4 regions of the Arthrobacter sp. HLT1-20 genome follow, and region 4 is predicted to be linked to each of the others. Evidence: riboswitches for the same ligand, from Rfam matches in the RefSeq annotation. Region 4 holds a riboswitch; each other region holds the start of a gene.

What was found. A riboswitch is a leader RNA that binds a small molecule or an ion and turns the genes downstream of it on or off. The one in region 4 is predicted to bind S-adenosylmethionine.
Region 1: another riboswitch for S-adenosylmethionine. It lies ahead of ACX80Q_RS02335 (DUF1737 domain-containing protein); the one in region 4 lies ahead of ACX80Q_RS11820 (bifunctional o-acetylhomoserine/o-acetylserine sulfhydrylase).
Region 2: another riboswitch for S-adenosylmethionine. It lies ahead of ACX80Q_RS15065 (aminotransferase class V-fold PLP-dependent enzyme); the one in region 4 lies ahead of ACX80Q_RS11820 (bifunctional o-acetylhomoserine/o-acetylserine sulfhydrylase).
Region 3: another riboswitch for S-adenosylmethionine. It lies ahead of ACX80Q_RS14665 (hypothetical protein); the one in region 4 lies ahead of ACX80Q_RS11820 (bifunctional o-acetylhomoserine/o-acetylserine sulfhydrylase).

The regions. Positions count from the first base shown of each region.
Region 1 covers NZ_JBTNDR010000002.1:229,462-233,671, reverse strand. Annotated here, with positions in the region: gene ACX80Q_RS02345 (O-succinylhomoserine sulfhydrylase) at 1-755, opposite strand, end outside; gene ACX80Q_RS02340 (rhodanese-like domain-containing protein) at 827-1,219, opposite strand; gene ACX80Q_RS02335 (DUF1737 domain-containing protein) at 1,216-1,476, opposite strand; SAM riboswitch class IV at 1,562-1,682, opposite strand; gene ACX80Q_RS02330 (Pr6Pr family membrane protein) at 1,796-2,443, shown strand; gene ACX80Q_RS02325 (aminodeoxychorismate lyase) at 2,472-3,371, opposite strand; gene ACX80Q_RS02320 (HdeD family acid-resistance protein) at 3,382-3,993, opposite strand; gene cls (cardiolipin synthase) at 4,149-4,210, shown strand, end outside.
Region 2 covers NZ_JBTNDR010000033.1:11,418-15,627, forward strand. Annotated here, with positions in the region: gene aroA (3-phosphoshikimate 1-carboxyvinyltransferase) at 1-424, shown strand, start outside; gene rsgA (ribosome small subunit-dependent GTPase A) at 429-1,547, shown strand; gene hisN (histidinol-phosphatase) at 1,716-2,531, shown strand; SAM riboswitch class IV at 2,713-2,826, shown strand; gene ACX80Q_RS15065 (aminotransferase class V-fold PLP-dependent enzyme) at 2,870-4,210, shown strand, end outside.
Region 3 covers NZ_JBTNDR010000031.1:30,324-34,533, reverse strand. Annotated here, with positions in the region: gene ACX80Q_RS14680 (APC family permease) at 1-551, shown strand, start outside; gene ACX80Q_RS14675 (helix-turn-helix domain-containing protein) at 548-1,135, opposite strand; gene ACX80Q_RS14670 (sodium:solute symporter family protein) at 1,333-2,814, shown strand; SAM riboswitch class IV at 2,984-3,097, shown strand; gene ACX80Q_RS14665 (hypothetical protein) at 3,111-3,398, shown strand; gene ACX80Q_RS14660 (biotin/lipoyl-containing protein) at 3,414-3,641, opposite strand; gene ACX80Q_RS14655 (VIT1/CCC1 transporter family protein) at 3,849-4,210, shown strand, end outside.
Region 4 covers NZ_JBTNDR010000020.1:17,466-21,675, forward strand. Annotated here, with positions in the region: gene ACX80Q_RS11815 (Tex family protein) at 1-2,144, shown strand, start outside; SAM riboswitch class IV at 2,327-2,443, shown strand; gene ACX80Q_RS11820 (bifunctional o-acetylhomoserine/o-acetylserine sulfhydrylase) at 2,521-3,837, shown strand; gene metX (homoserine O-acetyltransferase MetX) at 3,906-4,210, shown strand, end outside.

The sequences.
Region 1 (4,210 bases), on a different contig from region 4:
TTGAACGCCGACAACGCGGGACCCGTGTGTCGCATCAAATTTTTGACGGGGCCGTCGATGAATTCCTTGCTGCCCAGGATGGCACCGCCCAGCACACGACCCTGGCCGTCAATGTGTTTGGTGCCGGAGTACACAATGATGTCCGCGCCAAAATCGCCACACCGCTGCAGCAGGGGCGTGGCGAACACGTTGTCGGCCACCACTTGTGCGCCCGCGGCATGGGCAAGATCGCACACGGCCTGCAGATCGATGATTTCCTGCATGGGGTTTGACGGGGACTCAAAGAACACGGCAGTGGTGGGCACGCTGAGGGCCTCGCGCCACTGGTCCAGATCCGGGCCGTCCACGAACACGGTTTCCACACCCCACCGCGGCAACAACTCGTTCAGGATGACAAAGCACGAGCCAAAGAGTGACCGTGAGGCAACCACCCTGTCCCCGGCCGCCAGCAAGGCGCCCAGTGCCGTGAAGACGGCGGACATGCCCGAGGCAGTGGCAAAGCAGGCTTCCTTGCCCTCGAGCAGGCGCAGGCGTTCCTGGAATGTTGCCACGGACGGGTTGCCGTAGCGGGAGTACACAAACCGGTCCACCTCGCCGGTGAAGGCTTGCTCGGCGGCCTCTGCCGATTCGTACACGAAGCCCGAGTTCAGGAACAGGGCCTCGGAGGTTTCGGAGAAGTTGCTGCGGTCAAGCCCGCCGCGCACGGCCTGGGTGTCCTGCGCCCAGGTGGCGGCGTGCTCGTTAAAGTTGCTCAATGACTTACCTTTTTCGCTGGTCTTGCGGTGGTGACTGACTGACGTTCGACGGCGGCCTGGCCGTTGCGTTGTTAGCGCCAGGGCAGGCTGCGGTTCTTCCAGCCGTTGATGACCCGGTCGCCATTGGCGTCCGGCTCACCCTCAAAGCCCTCCAGGACGTTGTAGGCCGTGTACCCGGCTGCCGTGGCGGCGTTGGCCGCAGCAATGGAACGTGCGCCGGAGCGGCACAGCACCACCAGCGGTTTTTCCGTGGGCACAGCCGCCAACAGCTGCGCCAGGAAATCCGGGTTGTTGTGTCCGCTGTCTAGGTTCCACTGGATGAAGACGGGCTCAAAATTCAGCGTCGAGGTGTCCGGGACGCCAATGTGCGCCCATTCCCCTTGGGTGCGGACGTCAAGGAGCACAGCTCCCGCTGCCAGATGCTCCCATGCTGTGGCCGGGGCCAGGTCTCCCGCGTAGCTCATGCGATGCCCTCGCCGTCGAACTCCAGCTCGGCGTCCAGCTCATCCACGGCCGTGGCAACTGCTGCATCACTGATGGCGATGGCCTGCGGGAGGATCACGGCCTGGGCGCAGATGACTGCGGTGCCGTCGAAGGTGACGGCCGGTCCGCCGTGCAGCACGTAACCTTCGGTCAGAGCTGCTGAAATGCGCTCACAAAAGGACTTGTCATCGGGGCCGGTGATGAGCCGGTAGGGAAGGGGTGTTTCGTCCGCGGACATGTGTTCTCCTCAGTGCAAGAAAGCCAAGAAATCTGCAAGCGGGAGGCTGTGCCTCACAGGGTTGGCTGTAAAGCACGCAATGAAGTGTTCACGCTTGCAAACCTAAGGCTTGGGTAGCTGGGTTTGCCAAGTAGTCACCTGAGGCACCCCGCCGGAAAGAGGGTTGCCGGCCAGCGAGTCAGGGCTTGACGCTGGCACTCATTACTTACTTGAAAAAGTAACACATCGCCCGCGCAGCAGGCTCAAGAATGTTTCAGTGTGGCTGAACATGACGGGAGCGTTACAGCACGGCGGCCCCGCCAAGTGGCAGGATGTACGCATGACAATGACCCGCGCCTTTGCCGCCATCCGCTTTGCTTTCGGTGCCGTAACCCTGATTGCCGTGGGAACCCAGCTGGGCATCCACCTGGGCAACGGCTCCCCCTTACTGAACTTCTTCAGCTACTTCACCAATCTGGGCAACATTTTTGCCGCCGTGATGCTGCTGGTGGAGGCTGTTTTGACCTGGCGCGGGAGAGAGCTTGGGCCGCTGTGGCAGGTTTTGCGCTGCGTGTCAGTGGTATGTATGGCCCTGGTGGGCGTGGTGTTCAACACCCTGCTCAGGGATGTGGACCTTGGCTCGCTGCTGCCCTGGATCAACACCTGGCTGCACTATGTGATGCCGGTGGCCGTGGTGGCAGACTGGCTCATCCAGTCCCCGCGCAAGCCGATCCCGCTGCGTAGCCTGTGGATTGCTGTGATGTTCCCCCTGGCCTACTTGGCCTACTCGCTGATCCGCGGCGCCGTCACCGGCTGGTATGCCTACCCGTTCCTGAATCCGGCCAACGGAGGCTATGGCGCCGTAGCCGTCACCTGCCTGTTCATTGCCGTGGGATTCATTGCAGCAACTATCGTGTTGATCCTGTTGGCCAACAAATTCCGCCCGTTGGTGCCCGTCCAGTGGGAGGCAGACCGCTTAGCCGCCTAGCTGCGCAGCTGGCCGCCTCCCTGGCTGCCTAGAGTGTTGTGGCCAACAGGGCGCTGAGTTCGGCGCTGAGTTGTGCGCGGTTTTCTGCCGTACCGATCTCCGTACCGTCAATGGTGTTCACGGGGGCCAGCAGGCGCAGGCTGGAGATGAGCCAGACGGCGTCGGCATCGAGGAGGTCCGCCGGTGTGACGGGGCCATAGCCCAATTCCCAGCCAGCCTCCTTGGCTGCGGCGAAGAGCGCGCCCTGGGTGGTGCCGGGCAGAATGCCCGTGTCCAGGTGCGGGGTGATGAGCCGCTTCACGGGGACTCCGGAGTCATCGGAAATGTGTGCCAGCAACACTGACGAGGTGGGCCCCTCAAGCACCAGCTCGTCCCGGCTCGTGAAGATCACGTCGTCAGCACCCAGGCTGTGGGCGTGGCGTAGGGCGGCCATGTTCACGGCGTAGGAAAGCGTCTTGGCGCCCATGAGCAGCCAGGGGGCGCGGGCGGCAATGTCGCTGTCGTAGCCGCGCTCCAACAGGATCACTGACAGTCCGGCGTCGCGCTGCTTGGCTAGGGCCGGTGAGACGGCCGAGACCTGCACCCAGGCGGTGGGGGTGTTGCTGCCCTCCGGGCCGCGGGTGGCAATCAGCTTCACCACAGCCTGGTCCTCGGCGGGCGAGCCGCCAGCGTAAGCCGTGAGCGCCGTCGTAATGGCAGCCAGCCAGGCCTCAGCGGCCGGAATTGCCAGATCCATGGTCAGTGCAGAACCGGCGAGCCGGTCAAGATGGGCCTGGACTTTGCGCGGAACGCCGTTGATGGCCAGGAGGGACTCAAAAATCCCGTCCCCCCGTGTCACGCCTTGATCCGTTGCCAAAATGGTGGGGGATGAGGCGTCGGCCAGCCGGCCGGCGGGGTGAACGGGATCCAGAAATACCAAAACTGTCATGCAGTAGAGCTTAGCTGGCCTTCAAGATCGCCTTGCCGAAGGTGAACGCGCGGACCAGGCCAACAATGCCCAGGATGATGAGCATGATGGCGCTCATGAGCAGCAGCCACTGCGCCGTCCACACCGGAACAACCAGCACCACGATGCCCGCAAGAATGCTGAGCGCACCGAAGACGATGGCCCAGGTGCGGGTGGCTCCCTTGCCGGCTTCGGCAATGGCCACGATGCCTTCAATGATCCAGCCGATGCCCATGAAGATGACAGTGAACAGCAAAAGTGCCTCGCCGCTTGCCGCGGAGTTGCGCAGGATGATCACGCCGGCCACCAGGACCAGCAGGCCCAGGACCACGTCCAGGACGCGCAGGCCGGTGGAGAGGCCGTGGCTGAAAATACCCAGCGCCACCTTCACGCCACCGGCGATGAGGAAGTTAATGCCCAAGAAGATGGCCACCACCGCCAGGGTCTTGGTGGGCCAGAACAGCAGAACAATGCCCAAAATCAAGGCTACGGCGCCGCTGATGGCAAACGCCATGCGCAGGCCCTTGACGGCTTGTTGGGTGAGTTTGAGGGGGTCGAGGGCGAAAATATCGACGCTTACTTCGGGTTGGCTGGTGTTGCTCATGGCTGAACTTCTTTCGTCAAAACGAGAATGGAAAATCAGGCCCAGCATAGCGCCAGCAGGTTACGCCCAGGGGCAGGAACGCCCGCGCCGTCAACTACCGTTAGGCTATTGTCACTTGGCTTAGGCACTAGCCGGCTAAACCTGGGGAGGTCTGCATGATCTGGACGGCGTTTAGCCTGCCAACACCCAACGCCTGGATTTCCTTTCTGATCTTGTT
Region 2 (4,210 bases), on a different contig from region 4:
CGTCACGGGAGGCCCCGACATCCACGGCGTGGATATCGCTGACACCAGCGAGCTGGCACCGTCTGTGGCGGCCCTGTGCGCCCTGGCCTCAACACCGTCACGCCTGCGCGGCATAGCGCATTTGCGCGGGCACGAAACCGACCGCCTGGCAGCCCTAGTGGCTGAAATCAATGCCCTGGGCGGCAACGCCGAAGAGACCGAGGACGGGCTCATCATCACCCCGGCACCCCTCCGCGGCGGAGAGTTCCACAGCTACCACGACCACCGCATGGCCACCGCCGGCGCCATTATCGGCCTGGCCGTGCCCGGCGTCGAGGTTGAAAACATTGGCACCACGGCCAAGACAATGCCCGATTTCCCGGCCATGTGGGCCGCCATGGTGGCACAGACAGCAGCCGCCAGCACCTCCGACGTTAGCGCGTAAGGCCATGGCAAAGGACTACAGCAACTGGGACGAATCCGACGTCCGGGTCAGGGCCAACAAGAAGGGCAGCCGGCCGCGCACCAAGGACCGGCCCGCGTACGAGGAGGCCGTCATTGGCCGCATTGTCACGGTTGACCGCGGGCGCTACACAGCCATCATCGATGAGAATGAGCCCACCGAACGCACCTTGATAGCCGCCAGGGCCCGGGAACTGCGGCGCAATCCCGTGGTGGCTGGCGACTTTGTCGCGCTGGTGGGCGATGTCACGGGCAGGCCGGATACGCTAGCCCGGTTGGTCCGGATCGAGGAGCGCCGGACGCTGCTGCGCCGTAGCGCCGATGACACCGACCCTGTGGAGCGGGCCGTGGTGGCCAATGCCGACCAGCTGGTCATTGTGGTGGCTGCTGCCAACCCCGAGCCCCGCACCGGCTTCATCGACAGAGCCCTAGTGGCCGCCTACGACGCCGGCATTGCGCCGTTGCTGTTGATCACCAAAACGGATATCAAGGATCCTTCCGAGTTGCTCGCCAACTACGAGCACCTGGATATGACTGTCATCATCAGCCGGACGGCGGCCGACGGCGCCTCAGGCATCGACGCTCGCAGCGACGACGGCGATTCGGCCCTGTTGGCCGGCGGCGCCGTGGAGCAGCTGCACAGCTACCTCGACGGCAAGGTCAGCGTCATGGTGGGCCACTCCGGTGTGGGCAAATCCACCATGGTGAACGCCTTGACGGGTTCGCGGCGGGCCACGGGCGGCGTCAACGCTGTCACGGGCCGTGGGCGCCACACGTCCTCGTCGGCGCTTGCTCTGCGCATCGAGGACGGCAAACCCGGCTCCTGGATCATCGACACCCCCGGCATCCGTTCCTTCGGGCTGGCCCATGTGAACCCGGACCGGATCCTGCAGGCCTTCCCGGACCTGCAGCCCGGCACCGACGACTGCGAACGTGGTTGCAAGCATGACACTGCCGCAGTGAACTGCGGACTGGACCCCTATGTGGCCGCCGGGCTCGCGGGCGACGCCGGAGCCGCCCGCCTTGCCTCGCTGCGCCGCCTACTAGGCACCAGCGACAGGACAGAGGGCCGCGCTGCCGAGAAGGAACTGGGCATCATCGAGTAATCCCCACCTGGTTCGACGCCTGCGCACCCTACCCGGCCTATGTGGCGCCACTCTTGAAGTGGCGCCACATTCGTCAACAACCACGCGTAGGCGTACAACCGAGCATCATCAGCGGGCCCGAGGGCGTCGGAACCGGTGTTTGGCCCAAACCGCGATAGCGTGATGTACATGACGATTGAACCCCAGACGTACAACGACGACCTCCGCCTGGCCCATGTTCTGGCGGACAGCGTGGATTCGCTGACCATGGCCCGTTTCAAGGCCCTTGACCTGGAAATTGAGACGAAGCCGGACCTGACGCCCGTAACGGATGCCGACAAGGCCGCCGAGGAGTCGATCCGCAGCCAGCTGGCCCGGGTCCGTCCGCGCGATGCCGTGCTGGGCGAGGAGTTTGGCAGCACGGGCCATGGAACGCGGCGCTGGATCATCGACCCCATTGATGGCACCAAGAACTTTGTGCGCGGCGTGCCTGTCTGGGCCACGCTGATTGCCCTCGTGGATGAAGGCCGTCCCGTGGTGGGCTTGGTCAGCGCCCCCGCCCTGGGCAAACGGTGGTGGGCTGCCGAGGGAACCGGCGCGTACATGGGCAAGTCCCTGGCCGCGGCCACCCGCATTCGCGTCTCCAATGTTGCCGAGCTCAAGGACGCCTCACTGTCCTACTCATCGCTGAGCGGTTGGGCCGAGCGGGGCAACCGCGATGAGTTCATTGCCCTGACCGACGACGTCTGGCGCACCCGTGCGTACGGCGATTTCTGGTCATACTGCATGGTGGCCGAGGGCAGCGTGGACATTGCCTGCGAGCCCGAACTCAACCTGTACGACATGGCCGCCCTGGTGCCGATCGTGACGGAGGCTGGCGGCCGCTTTACCTCCCTGGAGGGCGCTGACGGCCCCTTTGGCGGCAACGCCCTAGCCACAAATTCCATCCTGCACACAGAGGTTTTGCAGCGCCTGAATCCCAATTGGGATGACCTGCTGGGCTGATCCAAGGCATTTGGCTCAAGCGTATTAAGTACGACGGCGGCTTCCGCCGTCGTTCTTTTTGCCCGCCTCCCGCTGGCCTGCAGGCAGCCTCCGGGCAGCCTCCGGGCAGCCCGGCGGTAACGCTGCGTTCATGACGTAACAAATGCGGGAAGCAATTTCTTGGGCTAATCTTTTTGGCATAGGTCACGAGTGCCAGCGCTAAACCCCGGTTTGCTGGCCGGCAACCCTCCTTTCGCGGCGGGGTGCCCCGGGTGACGACCTGGCCAGGCCGGAGCGGTCATGGCAAGCGCGGACTCCTTGGCTCCTCCAAGGGTCCAAAGGTGTCAAAGGAATTACCCATGAGCTACGCCCTTTTGGAAAAAACTTCCCTCGCAGAGTCCCCTCTTCTGCCCGTGGTGGGCCAGGAATTGGCCGCCCCCCTGATCCAGGGCGGGCATGTGCGCTACGCCAACCTCGACTACGCCGCCTCAGCCCCTGCCATTGAGGAAGTTGCCGCCCACCTGAACGAGGTCCTGCCGTACTACGCCAGCGTGCACCGCGGCGCAGGGTTTGCCTCCCAGGTCAGCACCTCCGTGTACGAAAATGCCCGCAGAATTGTGGCCAGCTTTGTGGGCGCCCGTCCCGATGACACAGTCATTTTCACGCGCCACACAACGGATTCCCTGAACCTTTTGGCCGGCTGTGTGCAAAGCATCCTGACCCAGAGGGGCTTCACCGAGGGCCGCTCCAACGCCCACGGCGAGGTCCTATACCTGGACATCGAACACCACGCCAACCTGTTGCCGTGGCAGGCACTGCCCCACCGTTCGGTGGTGGCCGCGGATTCCATCGCAGCAACCCTGGCCCGCGTGGAGACCCAGTTGCGGGCCGGAAACGTGCTCTTGCTGGCCGTCACGGGCGCCTCCAATGTCACCGGCGAGGTGCTGCCGGTCAACGAGCTGGCAGCCCTGGCCCACCACTATGGGGCCCGTATTGTGGTTGATGCGGCGCAGCTGGCCCCGCACCGCCGGATTGATCTGGCGGCCAGCGGCATCGACTACCTGGCCTTCTCCGGCCACAAGCTGTACGCCCCCTTCGGCTCGGGTGTCCTGGTTGGCCGTGCGGACTGGCTCGACGCCGGCAAGCCGCATTTGGCCGGCGGCGGGGCCGTGCGTGAAGTCCGGCTCGAATCAACCAGCTGGAGTGACGGCCCGGCACGCCACGAGGCCGGCTCCCCCAACGTGCTGGGCGCCGCCACCCTGGCCAAAGCGGCCGCAGCCCTGGCGGCGCTCGACGCACACGACTGGCACAGCCACGAGCAGCAGCTGCGCGGGCATCTGGTGGCCGGTTTCGCCGCGATTGAGGGCGTCAACGTCCATTCGCTGTTCACCGATTCCGCGGACTACCCGGAGTGCGGCAGCATCGGCGTGGTGAACTTTTCCGTCACCGGGTACGACGCCGGTTTGGTCGCCGCGTACTTGTCGGCCGAGCACGGCGTGGGCGTGCGCGACGGCAAGTTTTGCGCGCACCCGCTGTTGAACCGTTTGGGTTTGCCCTCGGGTTCATTGCGCGCCAGCTTTGGCGTGGGGTCCCGGCTTGAGGACGCGCAGCGCCTGATCAACGGCGTGGCCGCCCTGCTGCGCGACGGCCTCGGCTGGGACTACGTGGTTGACGCCGGCCGTTGGGTCCCCGCCAACGAT
Region 3 (4,210 bases), on a different contig from region 4:
TCATTCTGGGCATTGTGGTGGTGAGCCTGCTTTCGCGGGTGCGCCGCGCCTTTGAATTGCGCGCCACCTACATCCGCATGGATGAGGCTGCCATGAACTTTGTGGCCGCCGTGGATGAAGGCACCATCCGGATCATTTCGCACGACCCCAAGACCCGCAGCGCAGCAGCCTACCGGCGCAAGCTCTCCCACGCCGCGCAGGTCAACGAGATTGGTGACCCGCGGGAGGTGCTGTTCATGGAAGTCATTGTGGATGACTCCTCAGATTTTGAAACAGCCCTGGAGGTTCGCGGCATTACCCGGCACGGCTTCAAGATCTTAGAGGTCCACTCCTCCAACGTGCCCAACACCATTGCCGCAGTCCTGCTGCACATCCGCGACGCCACGGGGCTGATCCCACACATCTACTTCCGCTGGAACGAGGGCAACCCCATCGCCAACCTGCTGAAGTTCTTGTTCATTGGCGAGGGCGAAATAGCGCCGGTCACCAGGGAGGTGCTGCGTGAGGCCGAGCCGGATCTGACGCAGCGGCCCTGGGTTCATGTGGGTTAGCTGCTGCTGGATCCGGAAGCCGCTGGAACCAGTATCCACAGCGCCTCCACCGGCTGGGCCGTGCGGTTTTCCCAGCTATGGGGTTCCCGTCCGGGGAAGGACAGCGTGTCCCCCGCCGTCAGGTCATAGGATTCTTGGGTCATGCGCAGAGTCAGCTCACCGCTGATGATGTGCAGGACATCCACGTCGCAGTCCACCGCGTAGAGTTCAGCTTCGCCACGACCGTAGGGTTCAATGGTGGCGGCAAGAATTTGCAAGCGCCGTTCGGAGCGCGATGTCAGCAGGCGCTCAACAATGCCTTCGCCACCCAGGGAGATCCGCGGGCCTTCACCTTTTCGGGTCAGGTGGGTTTCCGGCACTGCGAAGAGTTCGCCGATGGAGATCGAGAGTACCTGGCACAGTGTAACCAGTGAGGCAACACTGGGTGAGGTGAGGTCCCGCTCCACCCGGCTAAGGAATCCCTTGGTCAGCCCCGTGGCGTCGGCCACCTGCTCAATGGTCAGCCTTTGGTCTTGGCGTGCGGCCCTAATCCGTGACCCGATGGCCACGGGATTCGTGCTCGGTTCCAGGGGCAAAGCTTTCATGGCGGCTCCTCACAACACGGCCAGCCGGCAAGATTTTCAAGCGGCACATTGACTGTAACTACCATCACAGTTTAGCCTAATAGACAACAAATGTTGCTTTACGGGCAATAATTACTCGGGGCATTCCCCTACTACTTCACACACTGGAGCATCTCGTGGACTTAAACGTCGCCATAGTTGTCATATATTTGGTGGCCATGCTGGCCTTTGGTTGGTGGGGAAAATCGCGCACTAAGAATAACAGCGACTTCCTCGTCGCCGGACGCCGGCTGGGCCCCTTCCTCTACACCGGAACCATGGCCGCCGTCGTCCTCGGTGGCGCTTCCACAGTGGGAGGTGTGGGGCTTGGCTACAAGTTCGGCATCTCCGGCATGTGGCTGGTTGTGGCCATCGGTGTTGGCGTGCTCTTGCTGAGCCTGCTGTTCGCACCCACCATCCAAAAGCTCAAGATCTACACGGTCTCGCAAATGCTGAGCCTGCGCTACGGCCAGGAGACCACCAAGATCTCCGGCATCGTCATGCTGGCGTACACCATCATGATCTCGGCAACCTCCACCGGCGCCTACGCCACCATCTTTGTGGTGCTGTTCGGCTGGGACAGGTGGCTGGCCATCGCAGTGGGTGGCGCCATCGTGCTGCTGTACTCGACCATTGGCGGCATGTGGTCCATCACCTTGGCCGACCAGGTCCAGTTTGTCATCAAGACCGTGGGTATCTTCTTCCTCATGCTTCCCTTCGCCTGGAACGCAGCCGGCGGCTTGGGCGGCATCAAGGAGCGTGTTGACGCGAGCTTCTTCCAGTGGGACGGCATCGGCGTCCAGACCATCATCACGTACTTTGTGGTTTACACCCTGGGCCTTCTCATCGGCCAGGACATCTGGCAGCGCGTGTTCACCGCCCGCGACCCCCAGGTGGCCCGTTGGGGCGGCGCCACCGCCGGCATCTACTGCATCCTCTACGGTGTGGCTGGCGCCCTGATCGGTATGGCCGCCTACGTGGCTCTGCCCACCATTGACGTCGCCAACCTCGGCAAGGACGTTGTCTACGCGGAGGTCGCCACCCAGCTCCTGCCCATGGGCATCGGCGGCATCGTCATGGCCGCTGCCGTCGCCGCCATGATGTCCACAGCATCAGGCTCACTCATTGCCGCAGCAACCGTTGCCCGCAAGGATGTTGTGCCCTTCGTGGCCAGCTGGTTCGGCAAGACGATCGACACCTCCGACACCGAAAACCCGGAGCACGACGTCAACGCCAACCGTTGGTACGTGCTGATCCTGGGCGTGCTGGTCGTGTTGATCTCCATTGTTGTCAACGACGTGGTGTTCGCCCTGACCATCGCCTACGACATCCTGGTGGGCGGCCTCCTGGTTGCCATCATCGGTGGCCTGGCCTGGCGCCGCGGAACCGGCCTGGGCGCCGCCTGGTCCATGTCTGTGGGCTGCGTGGTGACAGTGGTCCTGCTGGTCCTGTACGCCACCAACGTCATCCACAGCGTTGACGGCATCTACGCCAACGAACCCATCTACTACGGCTTGGGTGCCTCGCTGCTGGTTTACGTGGTTGTCTCCCTGCTGACACCCGTCACGCCGGCCCACATCCGCAAGGCCTGGGACGACCGCCTGGCAGCCGCAGCCACGGATTCCAACCCGGAAGATGTGCCTGCGCAGCTGCAGAAGTAGCCTCCGTTTTTCCAACTGACCCGCAGAAATCGACGAAAAATGCGTTTTTGACGCGATTTTCGTCGATTTCTGCGGGTCAGTTTTGCTTTAAGGTGCGACGGCGGGGGGTGGAGGAAGGTATGACACCCCCCCCCACCCCCGTACGTTTTGGGAGTAATGTGAGGGACAGCTTCAAGAGATGCGATGCCAAGCTCCGACTGGTCGCACGCCAACCCCATGTTCACAGGGTGGCTCGGATGAGGAAGCGGCCGGCGGTGACTGGATCCGCGGGCAAGAGCAATCACAAAGGCCCCGCCATGACTTTCATCTCCGTTGCCCCTGCACAGCGCGCCAAGACCCCCACCAACCCCCACGGCATTCCGGTTCTGCCCGCCGTGGACGTGAATCTGGGCACCGTCAACTTCTTCACCCCGGCCGGGCACCGCGCCTACTTCTCCGCTGACCCAGTTCTGCTGGTGGAAGCCCTGGCGACGGCTGTTCGGCCCGCGCACTGGATCGCCGAGCTCGGAACGCTGGTGGTCACGGTGGCGCAGACGGGTTCGCGCGCTGGCCGCCGGCTGGGCTTCAAGCTCGACCGCTACTGACTGCACCCACAGGGCCTACTCGATCGTGGCGATGATGGCGCCCTGAGCCACTTCGTCACCCTCCTGGACCCGCCAGCACAAGGTGCCGGCTGAGGGGGCGTTGATCTCGGCGTCGAACTTCTCGATCGTGACCTCGGCGATGACCTGGTAGGCGACCACGGTGCTGCCGTCGGGCGCGCGCCATTGAATAAGGACGCCGCAGTCCTGCGGGTCCCCCGTCATCATCGGAAACTGGACTTCCATGCTCGACGCCGCCTTCCGGTCCGCGGCCGCACTGTGCGCCGCCGCTAAGACTAGAGCCTATGCGAGTTCGCCGGTGCGGGGAATGCCAAGAATGGCGATTGAAGTGGCGGCCACGTTGCGGCACACCTAAAATTTTTCGCTAGGGGAACCGGCCGAAAAACCGCTGAAATCCGGGCTACAGTAGGGGCTGAGCCGAGGAGATCCCCAGTGTCAACAAGCAATCCGAGCCCCGCGCAAATCAAGCGCTGGCGCCAATATCTGGCCGACGAGCGAGCCGAGGCCGCCGTCTACCGTGACCTGGCCAGTCGCCGCACCGGCGAGGAAAAAACCATCCTGACGGCCTTGGCCGCTGCCGAGGGCAGGCATGAGCAGCATTGGCTGAACCTGCTGGGCGAGCATGCCAACCCGCCCCTACGCCCGTCATTGCGCAACCAGCTCTTGGGATTGCTGGCGCGGCGTTTTGGCTCGGTGTTTGTCTTAGCACTGGCCCAACGGGCTGAGTCCAGATCCCCCTACGCCACCGACGCCGACGCCACGGACGCCATGGCAGCCGATGAATCCATCCACGA
Region 4 (4,210 bases):
AAGATCTCTACCTGCCCTACAAGTCCACGCGCAAGACCAAGGCAGATGCCGCCCGCGAGGCGGGCTTGGAGCCCCTGCTCGACGCCCTGCTGGCCGACCCTTCCCGCTTCCCTGCCGTGGAAGCGGACGCCTTTGTTGACGCCGCCCGCGGCGTTGCCTCAGCCGATGACGCCCTGGCCGGGGCACGGGCCATCCTGATTGAGCGGGCCGGCCAGGATGCTGCGCTGGTGGGTGAGCTGCGCGAGCGCCTATGGAAGACAGGCCGGCTGCGTTCCACCGTCAAGGCGGGCAAAGACGCGGCCGGGGAAAAGTTCAAGGACTACTTTGACTTCTCCCAGCCCCCGCACACGCTGCCCAGCCACCGGGTGCTGGCCCTGTTGCGCGGCGAAAAGGACGGCGTCCTGGGGCTGGATCTGGCCGAGGGTGACACCCGCGACGCCGACGCTGCCGCGCTGGCCCGGTCCCGCTACGAAAATGCCGTTGCCCACTCCTTGGGCATCACCGAATCTGGCCGCGCGGCGGATAGCTGGCTCATGACCAGCGCCCGACTGGCCTGGCGCACGCGCATCCTGACCCGCCTCTCGGTTGATCTGCGCGTGCGCCTGTTCCAAAGCGCCGAGGAGGAATCGGTGCGTGTTTTTGCCGCCAACCTCCGTGACGTGCTGCTGGCCGCACCGGCCGGAAACCGCGCAACCCTGGGCCTTGACCCGGGGCTGCGCACAGGCGTCAAGGTTGCCGTGGTGGACGGCACCGGCAAGGTTGCAGCAACGGAAACCATCTACCCGCACGCGCCCGCCCGCAAGTGGAACGAATCCCTCGCCACCTTGGTGGCCCTGGCCACCAAGCATGGCGTTGAGCTGATTGCCATTGGCAACGGCACTGCCAGCCGGGAGACGGACAAATTGGCCGCCGAACTTGTCGCCGAGCTCAAGCGCCTCAACCAGGACAGTAAGGTCATCAAGCTGGTTGTCTCCGAGGCCGGCGCCTCCGTGTATTCGGCCTCGGCGCTGGCCAGTGCCGAACTGCCCGGCATGGATGTTTCCCTACGCGGTGCCGTCTCCATTGCCCGCCGGCTGCAGGATCCGCTGGCCGAGCTGGTGAAGATCGATCCCAAATCGATCGGCGTGGGCCAGTACCAGCACGACCTCACCCCGGCCAAGCTGGAACGCTCTCTGGACGCCGTGGTTGAGGACTGCGTGAACGCGGTGGGCGTGGACCTGAACACCGCCTCGCCGGCCCTGCTGGCGAGGGTGGCCGGCGTCGGACCTCTTTTGAGTGAAAACATTGTGGCCCACAGAAACGAGCACGGCCCCTTCAACAAGCGTCGCGAGCTGCTCAAGGTGGCCCGGCTTGGACCCAAGGCGTTTGAACAATGCGCCGGATTCCTGCGCATCACCGGGGGAGCGGAGCCGTTGGACGCCTCCAGCGTGCACCCCGAGGCTTACGGCGTGGCCCGCAAGATCCTTGCCACGGTGGGCGCCACGTCAACAGAGATTTCCGCGGGCGTTGCCGCCGTGGCCGCCGTCAACCCGGCCGACTTTGTGGATGGCACCTTCGGCCTGCCCACGGTTGCCGACATTGTGGCCGAGCTGCAAAAGCCCGGCCGCGACCCCCGCCCCCGCTTCGAAACGGCCACCTTCACCGACGGCATTGAGAAGATCACCGACCTTCGCCCCGGCATGATCCTGGAGGGGACGGTCTCCAACGTGGCCGCGTTTGGCGCGTTCGTGGACATTGGCGTGCACCAGGACGGGCTGGTGCACGTCTCGGCCATGAGCAACTCCTTTGTCTCGGACCCGCACGCGGTGGTTAAATCGGGCCAGGTGGTGCGTGTGAAGGTCCTGGAGGTGGAGCCGGAGCGCAAGCGCATCTCGCTCACCCTGCGACTGGATGACGCCGCTTCTGATGCCAACGCAGGGGGCAAGCGCGACGCCGGCTCCCGCCCTTCCGGTGTCCGTGCCTCCGGGCGGCCCGCACCCAGCGGCGGCGAGCAGTCCCGGACTGGGGGAGCCCAACCTGGCCCCCAGGGGCAAGGCGCCCAGGGACGAGGCGGCGACCGTGCCGGACGCCCCGCAACTCCTCCGCCGTCGGCAAACACGGCCATGGCCGAGGCTTTGCGCCGCGCGGGCCTTCTTGCCCCGTGACTACGCACATAACGCCCTCTCAGCACGTTGAGAGGGCGTTATCTGCGTAGTCACCGCGGCCGGATTTCTCATAAGTTCAGCTGGTGCCACTTTTTGGCGCAAATTTCAAGCACATGTTCGGCCAAGGTCATAAACTCGTCACAATCTTGCGGCGCATGAACGGATCTTCCACACTGGATGTAGGTCATGAGTGTCAGCGACAAGCCCCGGCTCGCTGACCGGCAACCCTCCTTCCGCGGTGGGGTGCCCCGGGTGAAGACCTGGCACTGAGCCGCCCGGTTCCAGTGCAAGCGCGGGCCATCGAGTCTAAGGCCCTTCACGCATGCTGCGTCGGAGGGTTTTTTGGCGCAGGCCTCTAGTGTGAAGGAACTCAACCATGAGCAACGGTTGGTCATTTGAAACCCGTCAGATCCACGTAGGCCAGGAGCCGGACGTCACCACAGGTGCACGCGCCCTGCCCATCTACCAGACAACATCGTTTGTTTTCCCCTCCGCCGAAAGCGCAGCCGCACGGTTTGCCCTGGCTGAACTGGAGCCGATCTACACCCGCATCGGCAACCCCACCCAGGACGCCGTCGAACAGCGCATTGCCAGCTTGGAAGGCGGCGTGGCGGCACTGCTGCTCGCCTCCGGCCAGGCAGCAACCACGTTCGCCATCTTGAACCTGGCGGAGGCCGGCGATCACATTGTTTCCAGCCCCAGCATCTACGGCGGCACGTACAACTTGTTCGCGCACAGCCTGAAGAAGCTCGGCATTGAGGTCACGTTCGTCTCCGACCCCGACAACCTGGACGAATGGCGCGCTGCCGTCCGCCCCAACACCAAGGCATTCTTTGGCGAGGTTGTCTCCAACCCGCGCCAGGACGTCCTGGACATTGAGAACATCAGCGCCATTGCCCACGAGGCCGGCGTGCCGTTGCTGGTGGACAACACCTTGGCGACTCCGTACCTGATCCGCCCGCTGGAATGGGGTGCCGACATTGTCATCCACTCCGCCACCAAGTACCTGGGCGGCCACGGCAGCGCCATCGCGGGCGTGATTGTCGACGGCGGCAAGTTCGACTTCGCCACCAACCCGGAGAAATTCCCCGGCTTCAACACCCCGGATGTCACCTACAACGGCCTGGTGTACGCCCGCGACTTGGGTGTTGGCAGCGCGCTCGGTGCCAACTTGGCCTACATCCTCAAGGCTCGCGTGCAGCTGCTGCGCGACCTCGGCTCGGCCGTGGCACCGTTCAACGCCTTCCTCATTGCCCAGGGCATCGAGACGCTCAGCCTGCGTGTGGAGCGCCATGTCAGCAACGCGGTTGCCGTTGCAGAATGGCTTGAGCAGAACGAGAACGTGGACGCCGTGGCCTACGCGGGAATCCCCTCCAGCCCCTGGTTTGAGCGTGGCCGCAAGTACGGTCCCAAGGGCACCGGCGCCGTCATCGCCTTTGACATCAAGGGCGGTGCCGAAGCTGGCAAGCGCTTTGTTGATGGTTTGGAACTGCACTCACACGTGGCCAACATTGGCGACGTGCGCTCCCTGGTCATCCACCCGGCGTCGACCACGCATGCGCAGCTTTCACCGGAGCAGCAGCTGGCTGCCGGCGTGCGCCCCGGACTGGTCCGCCTCTCCGTAGGCATTGAGAACATCGCAGACATCCTTGCCGACCTCGAAGCCGGATTCCGCGCAGCAAAATTAGCGTGATCGCCGTGGAACGCACGGAGGAAAACAGCGTTTTGGCGCCGGGCTTTGCCTCCGTGGAGGCCACACCCGTGGGAGAGGAATTCTCCGCAGCCGTGGGCCAGGGCGGCGGTGTGCTGCGCTCTCTTGAGATCGGCGCACTGCCCTTGGAAGCCGGGGGATCACTGCCTTCGGTCACCATGGCCTTTGAATGCTGGGGCACGCTGAATGAGGCGGGCGACAATGCCGTCCTCATCCAGCACGCCCTGACCGGCAGCACCCACGTGAGTCGCGGCGAATCCGAGGAAGACGGCTGGTGGGAAGGCCTGGTGGGCCCCGGGGAAGTCATCGACACCAACAAGTACTTTGTGGTGTGCGCCAACATGCTCGGCGGCTG